Regions from separate parts of the Aeromicrobium tamlense genome, predicted to be linked through region 1. Evidence: predicted binding sites of a transcription regulator. Region 1 holds the regulator's gene; each other region holds the start of a gene.
What was found. Region 1 encodes HrcA, which represses chaperone genes, less so after heat shock. Its sites were predicted from a motif close to TTGGCACTCGNNNNNNNCGAGTGCCAA; they were not measured.

Region 1 (5,577 bases):
GTGGACGGTGAGCAGCGCCATCTCGTCGTCGCGGTCGTGACCGGCGGCCGGGGCCTGCTGCTCGGCGACCTGAGGACACAGCGCGATGTCGCCGAGGTAGCCCGCGTCGCGCTCCTCGTCGTCGCGGCCCGGCGTCAGCTCGTCCATGGGGAACGAGAGCACGTCGGTGGGGCCCTTCTTGCCCATCCACTGCGCGTTGAGCACGGCGATCGTGTCGACGTCGACGAGGCGCAGCGTCATCTCGGTCTGCGGGTGCAGGCGCATGCGGCGCATGACGAACCGGCACAGCGAGGTGAGGGCCGCGACGTCGACGTCGTCGACCCCGGACTCATTGAGGACGTCGACGGTCATGCGCTCCCCCGGCGGCGTCGGCGCGTCCGCGACCGTTCGCCTCGTACTGGTCGTAGGCGGCGACGATGCGGCCGACCAGCTTGTGGCGGACGACGTCGTGGCTGGTGAGCCGGCTGAAGTGCACGTCGCGCACGTCGTCGAGGATCTGCTGCACCACGCGCAGGCCGCTGGTGGCGCCACCGGGCAGGTCGACCTGCGTGACGTCGCCCGTGACGACCATCTTCGAGCCGAAGCCCAGGCGGGTGAGGAACATCTTCATCTGCTCGGCGGTGGTGTTCTGCGCCTCGTCGAGGATGATGAACGCGTCGTTGAGCGTGCGGCCGCGCATGTAGGCCAGCGGCGCGACCTCGATGACGCCCGACGTCAGCAGCTTGGGGATCGACTCGGGATCGAGCATGTCGTGCAGCGCGTCGTACAGCGGACGCAGGTACGGGTCGATCTTCTCGCTGAGGGTGCCCGGCAGGTAGCCCAGCCGCTCGCCGGCCTCGACCGCGGGCCGGGTCAGGATGATGCGGGTGACCTCCTTGGCCTGCAGCGCCTGCACGGCCTTGGCCATCGCGAGGTAGGTCTTGCCGGTGCCGGCGGGACCGATGCCGAAGACGATCGTGTGCTCGTCGATCGCGTCGACGTACTTCTTCTGGTTGAGCGTCTTGGGGCGGATCGTGCGGCCACGGTTCGACAGGATGTTGAGGCTCAGCACGTCGGCCGGGCGCTCCTGCGTCTCGGTGCGCAGCATGCCGATGCTGCGCTCGACCGTCTCGGACGTGAGCGCCTGCCCGGTGCGCAGGATCGTGACGAGCTCGTCGAGGAGTCGCTCCACGAGGGCGGCCTCGGCGGGCTCGCCCGTGATCGTGACCTCGTTGCCGCGGGCATGGATCCGGGCGTCGAACGCCGCCTCCATGAGACGCAGGAACTCGTCGGCGGGCCCGAACAGGGAGACCAGGGGCACGGATGCGGGAATCGTCACCGTGTGCCGCGGCGGTGCAGTGTCGTCAGTCATACCCCTCCAGCGTAGCGTCAGGCCAGGAACAGCTTCGAGACGTCGACGCCTGCGAGCAGGTGCACGTGCGCGTGGAAGACGGTCTGTCCCGCGTTCGCCCCGGTGTTGAACACCAGGTTGTAGTCCTCGTACCCCTCCTGCGTGGCCACCACACGCGTCTGCGCGAGGAGCTCGGCCGCGACGGCCGGCTCGGCCGAGGCGAGCGAGGCCGCGTCGGGCTCGTGGACCTTCGGCACCACGAGCACGTGGACGGGCGCCTTCGGGTTGATGTCGCGGAACGCGATCGTGTGCTCGGACTCGGCGACGATCTCGGCCGGGATCTCCCCGGCGACGATCTTGCAGAAGATGCAGTCAGCAGCCATGGGGCGACTCTAGCGACCCGCCGCGGCCTACTTGAAGGCGTCGCGGATGCGGCCGAAGACGCCGGAGCGGGAGTGGTGACCCACGACCGGGTCGACGTGCTCCTCGCCGCGGGACGCGGCCAGCTTCTCCAGCAGCTCGCGCTGCTCGGCGTCGAGGTCGCGCGGCGTCTCCACCACGACCTGCACCGTGAGGTCGCCGCGTCCCGAGCCACGCAGGCGCGGGACGCCGTGGCCGCGCGCCACGACGGTCTCGCCCGACTGCGTGCCGGCGGGCACCTCGATCGCGACGGTCCGCTGGTCGGCCTCGACGTCCTCGCGGTCGGCGTCGATCGTGGGCAGGTCGATGCGGGTGCCGAGCGCGGCGGCCGTCATCGGCACCGTGATCTGGCAGGCCAGCGCGTCGCCCTGACGCGTGAAGACGGGGTGACGCGCCACCTTGATCTCGATGTAGAGGTCACCGGCGGGGCCTCCCCCGGCGCCGACCTCGCCCTCGCCCGCGAGCTGGATCCGGTTGCCGTCGTCGACACCGGCCGGCACGTTGACCTGCAGGCTGCGGCGCGAGCGGACCCGGCCCTCGCCGTTGCACTCGCGGCAGGGGTCGGGGATGACGGTGCCGTAGCCGTGGCAGGTGGGGCAGGGGCGCGAGGTGCGGATGTCGCCGAGCAGCGAGCGCTGGACGTGGTGGACGCTGCCGTGACCGTGGCAGGTGCCGCACGTGACCGGCTCGGAGCCGGCGTTCGCGCCGGAGCCGTCGCAGACCTCGCACGTGACCGCGGTGTCGACCTTGATCTCGCGCTGGACGCCGAACGCCGCCTCGGCGAGGCTGACCGAGAGGCGCAGCAGCGCGTCCTGGCCACGCTGGGTGCGCGGGCGCGGGCCGCGCGACGACGTCTGGCCGAAGAACGCGTCCATGATGTCGTCGAAGCTGAAGCCCTGGCCGAAGCCGCCGCCCATGCCGCCGCCGGCCGACAGCGGGTCGCCGCCGCGGTCGTAGATCGACCGCTTCTGGGGGTCGGACAGCACCTCGTAGGCGGTCGTGACCTCCTTGAAGCGCTCGGCGGCGTCGGGGGCGTCGCTCACGTCGGGGTGCCACTTGCGGGCCGCCTTGCGGTAGGCCTTCTTCAGCTCCTCCGGGGTCGCCTCGCGCGACACGCCCAGCAGTTCGTAGTAGTCCAAGATCTCTTCTCTTTCGCAGTCCGAGGTGGAGCGCTCAGCCGTCGGCGAGGATTCGCCCGACGTAGCGGGCGACGGCGCCGACGGCGGCCATCGTGGCGGGGTAGTCCATGCGGGTCGGCCCCATCGTGCCCAGCTGGGCGAAGGACTCCCCGTCGGGTCCGTAGGTGCTGGAGACGACGGCCGTGCCCGACAGGTCGTCGCGTCCGGTCTCGCGGCCGATCCGCACGTGTGGGCCGACCGTGGCCTCCCCCAACAGGTGCAGCAGCACGACCTGCTCCTCCATCGCCTCCAGCACGGGCCGGATGGCGGTGTCGAAGTCGGCGCCGAAGCGGGCCAGGTTGGCGGTGCCACCGACCGCGACGCGCTCGTCGGACCGCTCGTTGGAGAACGTGTTGGCCAGCGTGGTGACGATCGCGGAGACGACGGGGCGGTCGTCGACCTCGAACGTGTCGATCAGCTCGGCCAGGCGCAGCGAGGCCTCGGGCAGGCGCTCGCCGAGGGTGGCCCGCACGAGGCGCGACTTGAGGTCGCCCAACAGGCCCTCGCCGGGGGTCTGGGCGAGCTCGACGATGCGCTGCTCGACGCGGCCGCTGCTGGTGATGACCACGATCAGCACGCGCGAGCCCTCGAGCGCGACGAGCTCGACGTGGCGCACCGTCGACCGGGTCAGCGACGGGTACTGCACGATCGCGACCTGGTTGGTCAGCTGGGCGAGGATCTTCACGCTGCGCATGACGATGTCGTCGACGTCGATCGCGCCGGACAGGAAGGTCTCGATCGCGCGGCGCTCGGCGCCCGACAGCGCCTTGACCTCGGCGAGCCGGTCGACGAACATCCGGTAGCCCTTGTCGGTGGGGATCCGGCCGGCGCTGGTGTGCGGCGCGGTGAGGTACCCCTCGTCCTCCAGGGCGGCCATGTCGTTGCGGATCGTGGCGGGCGAGACGCCGAGGCGGTGGCGCTCGACCAGCGCCTTCGAGCCGACGGGCTCCTGGGTGGCGACGTAGTCCTCGACGATGGCTCGCAGGACGTTGAGCCGGCGGTCCTCGATCACGCTGTCACCTCCCACGCTGCTGGCACTCGACCCTGACCAGTGCCAGTCTAGCGAGGCCGTCGAGGGCGGTGTGCCTGCACGAACGGCGTCCGCGGACATGGCAACCTGTCGGGGTGAGTGAGGTCTCCGTGCGCCCCGACGGCGCGATCGAGGTCGTCGACGGGGACCAGGTCCTCGTCTACACCCCCTACGCCGTGACCGCCCCCGACGGCACCACCGTCGCGCACGAGTCGCGCGGCGGCTCGATGGCGTCGGTCTGGGCCGGCGCCGTCGGCGAGGCGTTCGTCGAGGTCTCGCACCTGGGCCATGGGCCCGAGGGCGGCGAGCTCGTCATGGTGGTCACCCGCCCCGGTCACGCGCCCGAGGTCGCGCTCGGCGCTCTCGTCACCGACGAGATACCGGCCGAGGTCCCCAAGACCTGGCCCGCCGCGGTCGACCTCGCGATCGGCCTCATCGCCGGCGACACGCTCGACAGCGGCACGAAGGACGACGTCGAGGACTTCCACCAGCGACTCCTGGGGGCGTGGTTCGGCCATGGCTGACCGCTACGGGTCCGACGTGCTCTCCGGCGACTGGCGCCGGCCCGCCCGAGGCCGCTCCACCGAGCTGGCCGCCGATCCCGGCCTGGTCGTCGAGGAGGCCTCCTCCGGCTTCGTCGGCGAGATCATGCGTGTCGAGCGCGACCTCGGCACCGTGGAGCTGGAGGACCGCCGGATGCGACGCAAGGTCTTCCCGCTCGGCCCCGGCTTCCTCATGGAGGGCAAGCCCGTCGTGCTCGTCGCGCCCACGCCGAAGGTCGCCGCCGCGCCCACCCGCACCGCCTCGGGCTCGCGCGTCGCGGCAGACACCCGCGCGAAGGTCGCGCTGCCCAGCCGCATCTTCGTCGAGGGTCGTCACGACGCCGAGCTCGTCGAGAAGGTCTGGGGCGACGACCTGCGCGCCGAGGGCGTGGCCGTGGAGCACCTCGGCGGCATCGACGACCTCGCGGGCATCGTGCGCGACTTCTCCCCCGGCCCGAAGCGCCGCCTCGGCGTCCTCGTCGACCACCTCGTGCCCGGCTCGAAGGAGCAGCGCCTCGCCGACGCCGTCGCCCACGTGCCGCACCTGCTGGTGGTGGGTCACCCCTACGTCGACGTGTGGCAGGCCGTGAAGCCGCAGCGCCTCGGCATGGACGCGTGGCCCACGATCCCCCGCACCATCGAGTGGAAGAAGGGCATCTGCGCCCACCTCGGCTGGCCGCACGCCGAGCAGGCCGACATCGCGCGGGCGTGGAAGGCGATCCTCGGCCGGGTCGACTCCTGGACCGACCTCGAGCCGGCCTTCCTGGGGCGGGTCGAGGAGCTCATCGACTTCGTCACGCAGCCGGCGTAGTCGGGCGCCGCAGCAGTTCCCACTTCCACAGCGCCACCGACAGCAGGCCCAGCAGGATCGGGCCGCCGATCGTCACGATGCGCCACACGAAGAATCCTGCGATGACGCCCTCCTCGTACACGTCGGTGCCGACGCTGAGGAGGGTCGCGATGACCACGGCGTCGAGGATGCCGATGCCCGAGAACGGGAACAGCGTGAGCGGGTAGGCGACGAGGAACGCCACGACGACCTCGATCGCGGGCACCTGCTGCGCGTCCACCCCGACG
Region 2 (5,577 bases), 410 kb from region 1:
CCGAGGCGAGCGCCGCCGGGTAGGCCTCGAGCGAGACGCCGTCCGCGGGCACCCCGACCCTCAGCTCGGCCCCCGAGGACAGCGGCGCAGGTCCCAGGGCGGCGAGGGTGTCGGTGCTGCGGCTGCCGAGCACCGGAGGCACGGTGATCCCGCCGCCGACCGCCACGGTCCACCGCAGCCCCAGCTCAGGAACACCCAGTCGCAGCACCTGGCCGCGGCGCAGCGCGAGCACCCGTCCGGAGTTCACCGGAGTGCCGTCCACCGTCAGTGGCCCGGCGGCTCCCGTCACCGCGACGACGTGCGCCGCGGTCGCGACGAGGGCGAGCCCGCCGCCGAGCGCCTCGACGATCGCCGCACCCTCCGGGTTGCCCACCAGGTGGTTGGCCTCGCGCAGCGCGCGCCGGTCGAAGGCGCCGGACGGGCCCACGCCCAGGTCGCCGAGCCCGGGCCGCCCGAGATCCTGCACCAGGCTCAGCGCACCCGGCTCCAGCACCCGCAGACTCATCGCGCCACCGCCTCGGAAGAGCGAAGGTAGGTCGGTGTCGCGATTCGTGGTGTGGAATGGCTCGCTCGCTGGCGCTCGCTCATCGCGCCACCGCCTCGGAAGAGCGACGGTAGGTCGGTGTCGCGATTCGTGGTGTGGAATGGCTCGCTCGCTGGCGCTCGCTCATCGCGCCACCTCCACGAACCGCACGAGGTCGCCGGGGTGCAGCAGTGCCGGGTCGTCGCGGGCGAGGTCCCACAGCGGCGCGTCGGTGCGACCGATCAGTCGCCAGCCGCCGGGGGAGGGGCGCGGGTAGACGCCGCTGAACCGCCCGGCGAGCCCCACCGATCCGGCCTCCACGCGGGGCCGAGGCCGCTCCAGCCGCGGCACCTCGAGTCGCGGGTCGCCGCCGGACAGGTAGGCGAAGCCGGGCGCGAAGCCGGCGAACGCCACGGTCCACCGCGAGGCGACGTGGCGGCGCACGACCTCGTCCGGCTCGAGCCCGCAGTGCCGCGCGACCGCGTCGAGGTCCGGGCCGTCGTAGACGACGGGCACCTCGACCTCGCGGCCCACGACGTCGGTCAGGTCGGCGGGCTCGGTGGCGCCGACGAGCGACCGCAGGTCGGCCGGGCGTCCCCGCAGCAGCACGGTGGTGGCGCCGAGGGTCGCACCGTGCTCGCGCAGGGCGGCGTGCCAGCGCCGCGCCTCGGCCGCGTCGGCGCAGTCGAGCAGCACGGCGCGATCGCCGCAGGGCAGGATCCTCATCTTCAGCCGAAGGCCTCGATCGCCACGTCGTGCGCGGCCAGCACCTCGCGCACCCGGCGCAGCAGGGCCTCGGCCTCGGGGCTGTCACTGTGCACGCACAGCGAGTCGACCGACTCGGCGAGCGACAGCGCCTGACGGGCCGCCTCGTCCGGGTCCGTGAGCACGGCGCCCGGCTGGTCGCGCGGCACGAGGCCACCCTCGGCCGTGTAGGCGCGGTCGGCGAACCCCTCGTGCACGACGCGGATCCCGGCGTCCTCGGCCATCTCGAGCGCGATCGATCCCGGCATCCCGACGAGCGGCAGCGGATTCCCGTCGGCGAGGAGGGCCTCGACGACCGCCTCCGCCTGGTGCGGGTCGCGCGCGATCCGGTGGTAGAGCGCGCCGTGCGGCTTGAGGTAGGTGACGACCCCTCCGGCGGCGTCGGCCAGCTCGGCGAGGTGGTCCAGCTGGTGACGCACCTCGTCCACGAGGTCGCGGGGAGCCAGGTCGACCTCGCGCCGGCCGAAGCCCTCGCGGTCGCGGTAGCCGACCTGCGCGCCGATCGCGACGTCGTGCGCGACGGCCGCCTCGCACGTGGCGCGGATCAGGTCGTCGTCACCGGCGTAGGCGCCGCAGCAGACGTTGGCGCTGGTGACGAGCCCCAGCAGCCGCACGTCCTCACCGGACTCCCAGCGAGCACGGTTCTCGCCGAGGTCCACGTTGAGGTCGACTCGGCGGGTCATGGCCCGACGCTACCGTGCCCGGGGCATCGCTGGCAGTGACGTTCCCGGGAGTCGGATCCGGGTGCTGTCCCCCGGAACGTCACGCTCAGGGCTGCCGCTCGACGAGGAAGGCGCGGGCCTCCCCGGCGACGCGGGTCAGCACGACGGTCGCGGTGCGCGAACCCGACAGCTTGAGGCGGGCGACGAGGCGCTCGGGCACGACGTCCACGCCGCGCTTCTTCACCGTGAGGGTGCCGATGTCGCGCTCGCGCAGCGCCGCACGCAGCTGCTTCTCGCGGTAGGGCAGCTCCTCGAGGACCCGGAACGCGCGGCCGAGCGGTGCGGCGTCGGGGGATTCGGTGGTGATCCAGGCGATGTGGGGGTCGAGCAGGTGACCGCCGAGGTCCTCGGCGAGCTCGGCCACGAGCCCGGCCCGGATCACGGCGTCGTCGGGCTCGACGAGATGCGACAGCAGCGGCCCGACCGTGGCCGGCGTGCCGCGCGCCACGAGGCTCACCCCGGCCGGGAGGACCGTGGCGACCCGGCCCTCGGGCGCCCCGAGACCGGCGCCCCACAGGCACGCCTCGACGAGGTCGCCACCGTGGGACACCCACTCGGCCTGCACGCCCGGCGGCACCGCGTCGTGCGCGATGCCCGGCATCACCTTCGCGACGGCCCGCCCGGCGAGCAGCCCCGTGACGAAGTCCCAGGGCGGCACGAGGGCGTCCAGCCGGAACGTGCGTCCCGCGCCGTCGCGACGGGCCGGGTCGACGAAGGCCACCTCGTCGGCTGCGACGGTGGTGGTCGTCGCGTCGCCGACCTCGACCGTGCCCTCCAGTCCGAGGGCGGCGAGGTTCGCGCGGGCGATCGCGGCGCGCACCTCGTCCTGCTCGACGCCGCGCACGGCCAGTCCGGCGCGGGCGCAGGCGATGAGGTCGCCGCCGATGCCGCAGCCGAGATCCACGACCCGGGTGGCGCCGAGGGCGACCAGCCGCGTGGCGCGGTGGTCGGCGACGGTCCGCCTCGTGGACTGCTCGAGCGCGTCGTGCGTGTAGTAGAGGTGGGCGGCGTCCGCGCCGAACTTCGCGACGGCCCGGCCGCGCAGGTGGTTCTGGGTGACGGCCGCGGCCACCAGCTCCACCGGGTGGTCGCGACGCAGGCGGGTGCCCAGGGCGAGGTCGGACTCGCGCCCGGCGCAGGCGGCCACCTCGGCCAGCAGCGCCTGCCCGGCCGGCGTGGTCAGGGTGGCGAAGGTCTGGGCGTCCACGCGCCCGAGTCTGCCACCGCGTGCCCCGGCTTCGGACCTAGCACTCTGTTGGGACGAGTGCCAGCCGGTGCTACGCTGACGACTGGCACTCCCAACGAGTGAGTGCCAACCGAACGTCTCTCATCGAAAGGGGAGGTCGACCAGTGTCGGTCACCATCAAGCCGCTCGAAGATCGCATCGTCATCAAGGCCGGAGAGGCCGAGCAGACCACCGCGTCGGGTCTCGTCATCCCCGACACCGCCAAGGAGAAGCCGCAGGAGGGCGAGGTCGTGGCCGTGGGCCCCGGTCGCGTCAGCGACAGCGGCGAGCGCATCCCCGTCGACGTGGCCGTCGGCGACAAGGTGCTCTTCAGCAAGTACGGCGGCACCGAGGTCAAGCACGGCGGCGAGGAGTTCCTCATCCTCAACGCCCGCGACGTCCTCGCCGTCATCGCCTGAGTCCACCCAAGCCAACCGTTAGGGAGCACTCGTGCCCAAGATTCTGGAATTCGACGAGGACGCACGCCGCGCCCTCGAACGCGGTGTCGACAAGCTCGCCGACACCGTCAAGGTGACCCTCGGCCCCAAGGGCCGCTACGTCGTCCTCGACAAGAAGTGGGGCGCCCCCACGATCACGAACGACGGCGTGTCCGTCGCGCGTGAGGTCGAGCTCGACGACCCCTTCGAGAACCTCGGCGCCCAGCTCGCCAAGGAAGTCGCCACCAAGACCAACGACGTCGCCGGTGACGGCACCACGACCGCCACGGTCCTGGCCCAGGCGATGGTCCACGAGGGCCTGCGCGCCGTCGCGGCCGGCGCCAACCCGGTCGGCCTCAAGAAGGGCATCGAGGCGGCCGTCGAGGCCGTCACGAACGAGCTGCACTCGCGCGCTCGCGCCGTCGACTCGGTCTCGGACATGTCCGCCGTCGCCACGGTCTCCAGCCGTGACGCGGTCATCGGCGAGCTCATCGCCGAGGCGTTCGACAAGGTCGGCAAGGACGGTGTCATCACCGTCGAGGAGTCCAACACCATGGGCACCGACCTCGAGTTCACCGAGGGCATGCAGTTCGACAAGGGCTACCTGTCGCCGTACATGGTCACCGACACCGAGCGCATGGAGGCCGTCCTCGACGATCCCTACATCCTCGTCAACCAGGGCAAGATCTCGGCCGTGTCCGACCTCCTGCCGCTGCTGGAGAAGGTCGTCCAGTCCGGCAAGGCCCTGTTCATCATCGCCGAGGACATCGAGGGCGAGGCCCTGTCCACGATCGTGGTGAACAAGATCCGCGGCACGTTCACGTCCGTGGCCGTCAAGGCGCCCGCGTTCGGCGATCGCCGCAAGGCCATGCTGCAGGACATCGCGACCCTCACCGGCGCGACCGTCGTGACGCCGGACGTCGGCCTCAAGCTCGACCAGGTCGGCCTCGAGGTCCTCGGCACCGCCCGTCGCGTCGTCGTCACCAAGGACGACACGACGATCATCGACGGCGGCGGCGAGCAGGCCGAGGTCGAGGGCCGCGTGGCCCAGATCAAGGCCGAGTTCGAGCAGACCGACTCCGAGTGGGACCGCGAGAAGCTCCAGGAGCGTCTCGCCAAGCTGGCCGGTGGCGTCTGCGTCATCCGCGTCGGCGCGGCCACCGAGGTCGAGCTCAAGGAGAAGAAGCACCGCATCGAGGACGCCGTGTCGGCGACCCGCGCGGCCATCGAGGAGGGCATCGTCCCCGGCGGTGGCTCGGCGCTGGTCCACGCGGTCGGCGTGCTCGACCAGGACCTCGAGCTCTCGGGCGACGAGGCCATCGGTGCTCGCATCGTCCGCAAGGGCGCGGACGCCCCGCTGGAGTGGATCGCCCGCAACGGCGGCGTCTCCGGCGAGGTCGTCGTGGCCAAGGTCCGCGAGTCGGGCGAGGGCTACAACGCGGCCACGGGCGAGTACGGCGACCTGCTCGCGCAGGGCATCCTCGACCCGGTCAAGGTCACGCGCTCGGCGCTCGCCAACGCGGCCTCGATCGCGGCCATGCTGCTCACCACCGAGACCCTCGTGGTGGACAAGCCGGCCGACGAGGACGACGCGCACGCCGGTCACCACCACTGACCGACACCGTCACGACGCAGGCCCCGGGCACCCGCCCGGGGCCTGCGTCGTGCGGTGACGGCGGGACGGGCCGGAGCCGCTCGTGAGACGAGGGACGACAGTGTCCGTCGGGCCCAATAACCTAGGGTTCGACCCGGTGTCCGCACCCGTTGATAGGACTGCCCCATGACGACGCCATCGACCACCTGCCCGTGGTGGTGCACCGACCACCGCTCCGGCGAGACGGCAGAGGACGAGCAGCACGCCCGTGTGTTCCCGGTGCCCGGTGGGGCCTGGGTGGCCATCCTGCA
Region 3 (5,577 bases), 1.9 Mb from region 1:
GTTGACCGCGTCGGCCGGACCCACCAGCAGGGTGGGCACCCGGCGCATCGCGGCGCGGTGGGCCAGGGCGGAGCCCACGATCAGGACCGCGGTGACGCTCAGGACCACGACGGCCGAGCGCAGCTCGGCGGACACGACGTCGGACACCACGAGGGTCGCCAGCGCACCGAGGGCCAGGACGGCGATCAGTCGCTTGGCGGGGCGCAGCGAGCCCGCACGCTCGTAGGCCGGCAGCGCGGCCAGGCTCAGACCCAGCCAGCCGACGACGCCGGCGGCCAGGACCGCGAGCGCTCCGGGGGCCATCCCGACGGCCACGCCGGCGATGACGGTGCCCGTCAGCACGAGCAGGTGCCCGAAGAGGCCCTGGCGGATCAGGTTCTCCAGAGACGATCGCCCCGTGGGGATCGCCGTGAGTTCCCGGTGCACGGAAGGAGATCCGAGTCCGGGGTCGCTGGTGATGGGCTCCACCAGACGCAGCGGAAGGACGGTCTCATCTCGTCCGTCGATCGCTGAAGTCATTGCCACTCCCCAATGCAAGCCATCGGTGTCGAGCTGCGGACCCCTCCGCCTCACCGCTGACCCACGTGATGTCTGTGTGTCTGCGTACTCAGCCAAGAGCGACGTGGAGTGGTACCGATACATGTCCGTGGACAAGCCCCCCGGCCCGGCTCCAGGCCACTCGATGCTCTCCCTCGCCGGCTTCCCCCGCCGGCGGCCATCGACTGGCACGACGCCCCTGCTTTCCCCTCGAAAGTAGGCCATCGTCGAACGGCTGTCTGGTCATTTCAGAAATTCGCGGATGTCGTCCATGTCACACGATCTCGTCCTGCGGTTTACCGGTGCCCGTGCGGTCGCACGTCGACGAATCGGGCACGGGCACCTGGGGTAACTGGAAGTTTCGTGCAATGAGTCCCGAAATCGCGCCTCACGGCGTGTCGTCGAATGACCACGTGGTCCCCTCACGCACCACACGCCCCGGAGACCCCATCACGACCACGTTCGGAGGCACCTTCTGACCGCGCACGACGGACCGCATGCCGACGCACACGTGCGCACCGATCTCGACGTGTCCGGACACCACGGCCTCACGGCACAGCCACACGTGGTGACCGATGCGGATCGTGGCGCCGAACGGGTTGAGCCGCTCGCCCGTGGCCGCGTCCTCGAGGCGGTGCATGTCGTCGGTGGCGATGTAGACGCCCGCGGCCCACAGCTGGTCGCCGGCGGCCACGACGCGCCCCCCGTTGCGCGCGTCCACGACCGGCGACCGGGTGGCCACGAGGGGTCCGTGCAGCGCGATCGAGGAGCCGGGCCCGCAGTACAGCTCGCCGGCGGTCAGCACGACGCGCTCGTCGAGGAACACCGTGGCGTCGTCGCCGCCGACCAGCAGCGAGGTCAGGTGGTCCATCGGCGCCCCCACCACGAGGAGCGCGCCGGAGTAGTAGAAGGTCGTCAGGCCGGCCAGGACGTGGTCGGGCAGCCGGGCCCCGGGAGCGGCGTACAGCACGTTGCCGAGGTCGTTCCACCACGACGGCAGCGGACCGTCCATCCGGCGCCAGGCGACGGCGTCGAGCCGCTCGGGGTCGACGCCCGCCGCGACGAGCCGGTCCCGGTGCTCGGGGGTCAGCGCGTCGTCGGTGCGGGACAGGTCGGGCCACGTGGTCACGCCGGTCATCCTCCCATCCCCCGGACGCACAGGACCCCGGCACCGCGCGGTACCGGGGTCCTGTGATCAGGCGTGGCTCAGAAGCCCATGCCGCCCATGCCACCCATGTCGCCCATGTCGGGCGCACCGGCCGGGGCCGCGGGCTCCGGCTTGTCGGCCACGACGGCCTCGGTGGTGAGGAACAGCGCGGCGATCGACGCGGCATTCGCCAGCGCGGAGCGCGTGACCTTGGCCGGGTCGATGATGCCGGTCGCGATCATGTCGACGTACTCGCCGGTGGCCGCGTTGAGGCCCTGACCCTGCTCCAGGTTGGCGACCTTCTCCGCGACGACGCCACCCTCGAGGCCGGCGTTGACGGCGATCTGCTTCAGCGGGGCCGAGGTGGCGACGCGCACGATGTTCGCGCCGGTGGCCTCGTCGCCCTCGAGCTCGAGCTTCTCGAACGCGGCCTTGCTGGCCTGGACGAGCGCGACACCGCCGCCGGGGACGATGCCCTCCTCGACGGCCGCCTTCGCGTTGCGGACGGCGTCCTCGATGCGGTGCTTGCGCTCCTTGAGCTCGACCTCGGTGGCCGCGCCGACCTTGATGACGGCCACGCCGCCGGCCAGCTTGGCGAGGCGCTCCTGGAGCTTCTCGCGGTCGTAGTCCGAGTCGCTGTTCTCGATCTCGGCCTTGATCTGGGCGACACGGCCCTGGATCTGGGCCTCGTCGCCGCCGCCCTCGACGATGGTGGTCTCGTCCTTGGACGTGACGACCTTGCGGGCGGTGCCGAGCAGCGTCAGATCGGCGTTCTCGAGCTTGAGGCCGACCTCCTCGCTGATGACCTCGCCACCGGTGAGGATCGCGATGTCGGTCAGCATCGCCTTGCGACGGTCACCGAAGCCGGGGGCCTTGATGGCGACCGACTTGAAGGTGCCCTTCAGCTTGTTGACGATGAGGGTGGCCAGGGCCTCGCCCTCGACGTCCTCGGCGATGATCGCCAGCGGCTTGCCGGTCTGCATGACCTTCTCCAGCACCGGGACCATGTCCTTCACGGTGCTGATCTTGCTGTTGACGATGAGGATGTACGGATCCTCGAGCACGGTCTCCATGCGCTCGGGATCGGTGACGAAGTAGCCCGACAGGTGGCCCTTGTCGAAGCGCATGCCCTCGGTGAGCTCGAGGTCCAGGCCGAAGGTGTTGGACTCCTCGACCGTGATGACGCCTTCCTTGCCGACCTTGTCCATGGCCTCGGCGATGATCTCGCCGACCGTGGTGTCCGCGGCCGAGATGGAGGCGGTGGAGGCGATCTGCTCCTTGGTCTCGACGTCCTTCGCCATGGCGAGCAGCTGCTCGCTGATGGCCTCGACGGCGATCTCGATGCCCTTCTTCAGGCCCATCGGGTTGGCGCCGGCGGCCACGTTGCGCAGACCCTCGCGCACGAGCGCCTGGGCCAGGACGGTGGCCGTCGTGGTGCCGTCGCCGGCGACGTCATCGGTCTTCTTGGCGACTTCCTTGACGAGCTCGGCGCCGATCTTCTCGTAGGGATCCTCGAGCTCGATCTCCTTGGCGATGGAGACGCCGTCGTTCGTGATCGTGGGGGCTCCCCACTTCTTCTCCAGGACGACGTTGCGGCCCTTCGGGCCGAGGGTGACCTTGACGGCGTCGGCGAGCTGGTTCATGCCCCGCTCGAGCCCGCGCCGGGCTTCTTCGTTGAATGCGATGGACTTGGCCATGGGTGCGTGTCTCCGACATAAGTAGAAGTGGAACTAGCACTCTCACTATACGAGTGCTAATCCCGCCCGTTCAAGCGACCCCGCACCCGAGGTCGGCCGAGGCCCCGGCCCCGATGCCTAGTGCAGCGGCTGGACGTTCTCGGCCTCGCGCCCCTTGGGGCCGTCGACCACCTCGAGCTCGACGTTCTGGCCGTCCTCGAGGGTCTTGAACCCGTTGATCGCGATCTTCGACCAGTGGACGAAGACGTCGTCCTGGCCGTCGACGGCGATGAAGCCGTACCCCTTGTCGGAGTTGAACCACTTGACGGTGCCATGCACCATGAGACCACCTGTTCTGCGGGGGAAGGCCCGCTGCCGGACCCGGGACCAGCGTATCGGCAGGCGCGTGAATCGCCTACGGCGGACTGGCCGAAAGCCTGCTCAGCAGCCGCCGGCGACCGCGGGGATCACCGAGATCTGGGTGCCGTCGGGGGTCTTGGTGTCGAGGCCGTCGGCGAAGCGCACGTCCTCCTCGGCCACGTACACGTTGACGAAGCGGCGCAGCTTGCCGTCCTCGTCGACGATGCGGGCCCGGATGCCGGGGTAGGCGGTCTCGAGCGAGTCGAGCACGGCGCTGAGGCGGTCGCCCTCGGCGCTGACCTGCGACTCGTCGTTCGTGTAGCTGCGCAGGATCGTGGGGATGCGGACGGACACGGCCATGGGGGCTCCTCGGGTGGTTTCGGTCGGACGGCTCAGGCGATGCCGGCCGCGGCGAAGGCGTCGTAGGTGGGGGCGATCGTGGCGCGCGGGCCGACGGAACCGGCGACCGCGTCGAGCGTCTTGAGGCCGTGACCGGTGTTGATCACGACGGTCTCGAGCTCGGGGTCCAGCTGGCCCGTCTCGACGAGCTTCCTCAGCACGGCCACGGTGGTGCCACCGGCGGTCTCGGTGAAGATGCCCTCGGTGCGCGCGAGCAGGACGATCGCGTCGCGGATCTGGTCGTCGTCGACCTCCTCGACGCCGCCGCCGGTGCCGCGCGCGATGTCGAGCACGTAGATGCCGTCGGCGGGGTTGCCGATCGCGAGCGACTTGGCGATCGTGTCGGGCCGCACCGGCCGGATCGCGTCGACGCCGTCCTTGAACGCGGTGGCGACGGGGTTGCAGCCCTGCGCCTGCGCGCCGAAGACGCGGTACGGCTTGTCCTCGACCAGGCCCAGCGCGATGAGCTCCTGGAAGGCCTTGTGCACCTTCGTCAGCTGGGAGCCCGAGGCGACGGGGATGACGATCTGGTCGGGCAGGCGCCAGCCGAGCTGCTCGGCGATCTCGTAGCCGAGCGTCTTGGAGCCCTCGGCGTAGAACGGCCGCACGTTGACGTTGACGAACGCCCAGCCCTCGTCCTCGCCGGCGATCTCGCTGGCCAGCTTGTTGACGTCGTCGTAGTTCCCGTCGACGGCGACCAGGTTGTCGGTGAAGATCGCCGAGTTCACCTGCTTGGGCGTCTCGAGGTTGCTCGGGATGAACACGACCGTGCGGATGCCGGCGCGGGCGCCCGCGGCCGCGACCGCGTTGGCGAGGTTGCCGGTCGACGGACAGGCGAAGACCTTGCTGCCGAACTCGCGCGCGGCGCTGAGCGCGCAGGCGACGACGCGGTCCTTGAAGGAGTTGGTGGGGTTCGTGCTGTCGTCCTTGACCCACAGCTTCGACAGGCCCAGCTCGGCCGCGAGGTTGCGCGCGTCGAGCAGGCGGGTGAAGCCCGGCTCGAGGTTGGGGCTGTCCTCGATGTCGGCGGGGACGGGCAGCAGCGCCTTGTAGCGCCAGATGTTCGTGGGGCCGGCCTCGATCTGCTCGCGGGTGACCGTGCCGAAGTCGTAGGCGATCTCGAGCGGGCCGAAGCACTCGTAGCAGGCGTAGTGGGGACCGAGCTCGCGCGTGGCGCCGCACTCGCGGCACTTCAGGGCGGTGGCGGGGCCGAAGGCACCCTCGCGAAGGGTGGTGCGGTCAGGGATCGTGACACTCACGACGACTCCATTCATCTCTCCGGGCCGGCGTTCGACCGCGGACGGAATTAGCACCTGGCCGGTGGTCGGCTGGTTGCTGGGGCTTCGTCGGGCCGTGTCCCTCTGCCCCTCGGGATGAGTGATGCCAGCCTAGGGGCGCGTCTCACGATACGTCCACTTCGTCCGGATGCCGAGACGAGCGGGAGGGGCGAGCGTCAGA

Region 2: groES (co-chaperone GroES) is a predicted target of HrcA. The motif match lies at 3,255-3,281, and genes of this name have one in related genera.
Region 3: groL (chaperonin GroEL) is a predicted target of HrcA. The motif match lies at 3,415-3,441, and genes of this name have one in related genera.

Annotation. Positions count from the first base shown of each region.
Region 1 covers NZ_JACBZN010000001.1:725,067-730,643, reverse strand. Annotated here, with positions in the region: gene ybeY (rRNA maturation RNase YbeY) at 1-351, opposite strand, end outside; gene BJ975_RS03715 (PhoH family protein) at 329-1,351, opposite strand; gene BJ975_RS03710 (histidine triad nucleotide-binding protein) at 1,369-1,713, opposite strand; gene dnaJ (molecular chaperone DnaJ) at 1,741-2,889, opposite strand; gene hrcA (heat-inducible transcriptional repressor HrcA) at 2,924-3,940, opposite strand; gene BJ975_RS03695 (hypothetical protein) at 4,054-4,482, shown strand; gene BJ975_RS03690 (DUF3097 domain-containing protein) at 4,475-5,311, shown strand; gene BJ975_RS03685 (lysylphosphatidylglycerol synthase domain-containing protein) at 5,295-5,577, opposite strand, start outside.
Region 2 covers NZ_JACBZN010000001.1:312,711-318,287, forward strand. Annotated here, with positions in the region: gene BJ975_RS01595 (5-oxoprolinase subunit C family protein) at 1-505, opposite strand, end outside; gene BJ975_RS01600 (5-oxoprolinase subunit B family protein) at 668-1,249, opposite strand; gene BJ975_RS01605 (LamB/YcsF family protein) at 1,252-1,971, opposite strand; gene BJ975_RS01610 (THUMP-like domain-containing protein) at 2,057-3,217, opposite strand; gene groES (co-chaperone GroES) at 3,361-3,654, shown strand; gene groL (chaperonin GroEL) at 3,686-5,287, shown strand; gene BJ975_RS01625 (hypothetical protein) at 5,453-5,577, shown strand, end outside.
Region 3 covers NZ_JACBZN010000001.1:2,592,959-2,598,535, forward strand. Annotated here, with positions in the region: gene BJ975_RS12780 (sugar transferase) at 1-519, opposite strand, end outside; gene BJ975_RS12785 (acyltransferase) at 926-1,675, opposite strand; gene groL (chaperonin GroEL) at 1,744-3,381, opposite strand; gene BJ975_RS12795 (cold-shock protein) at 3,499-3,702, opposite strand; gene BJ975_RS12800 (MoaD/ThiS family protein) at 3,802-4,080, opposite strand; gene thrC (threonine synthase) at 4,113-5,378, opposite strand; SAM riboswitch class I at 5,387-5,499, opposite strand; gene otsB (trehalose-phosphatase) at 5,573-5,577, opposite strand, start outside.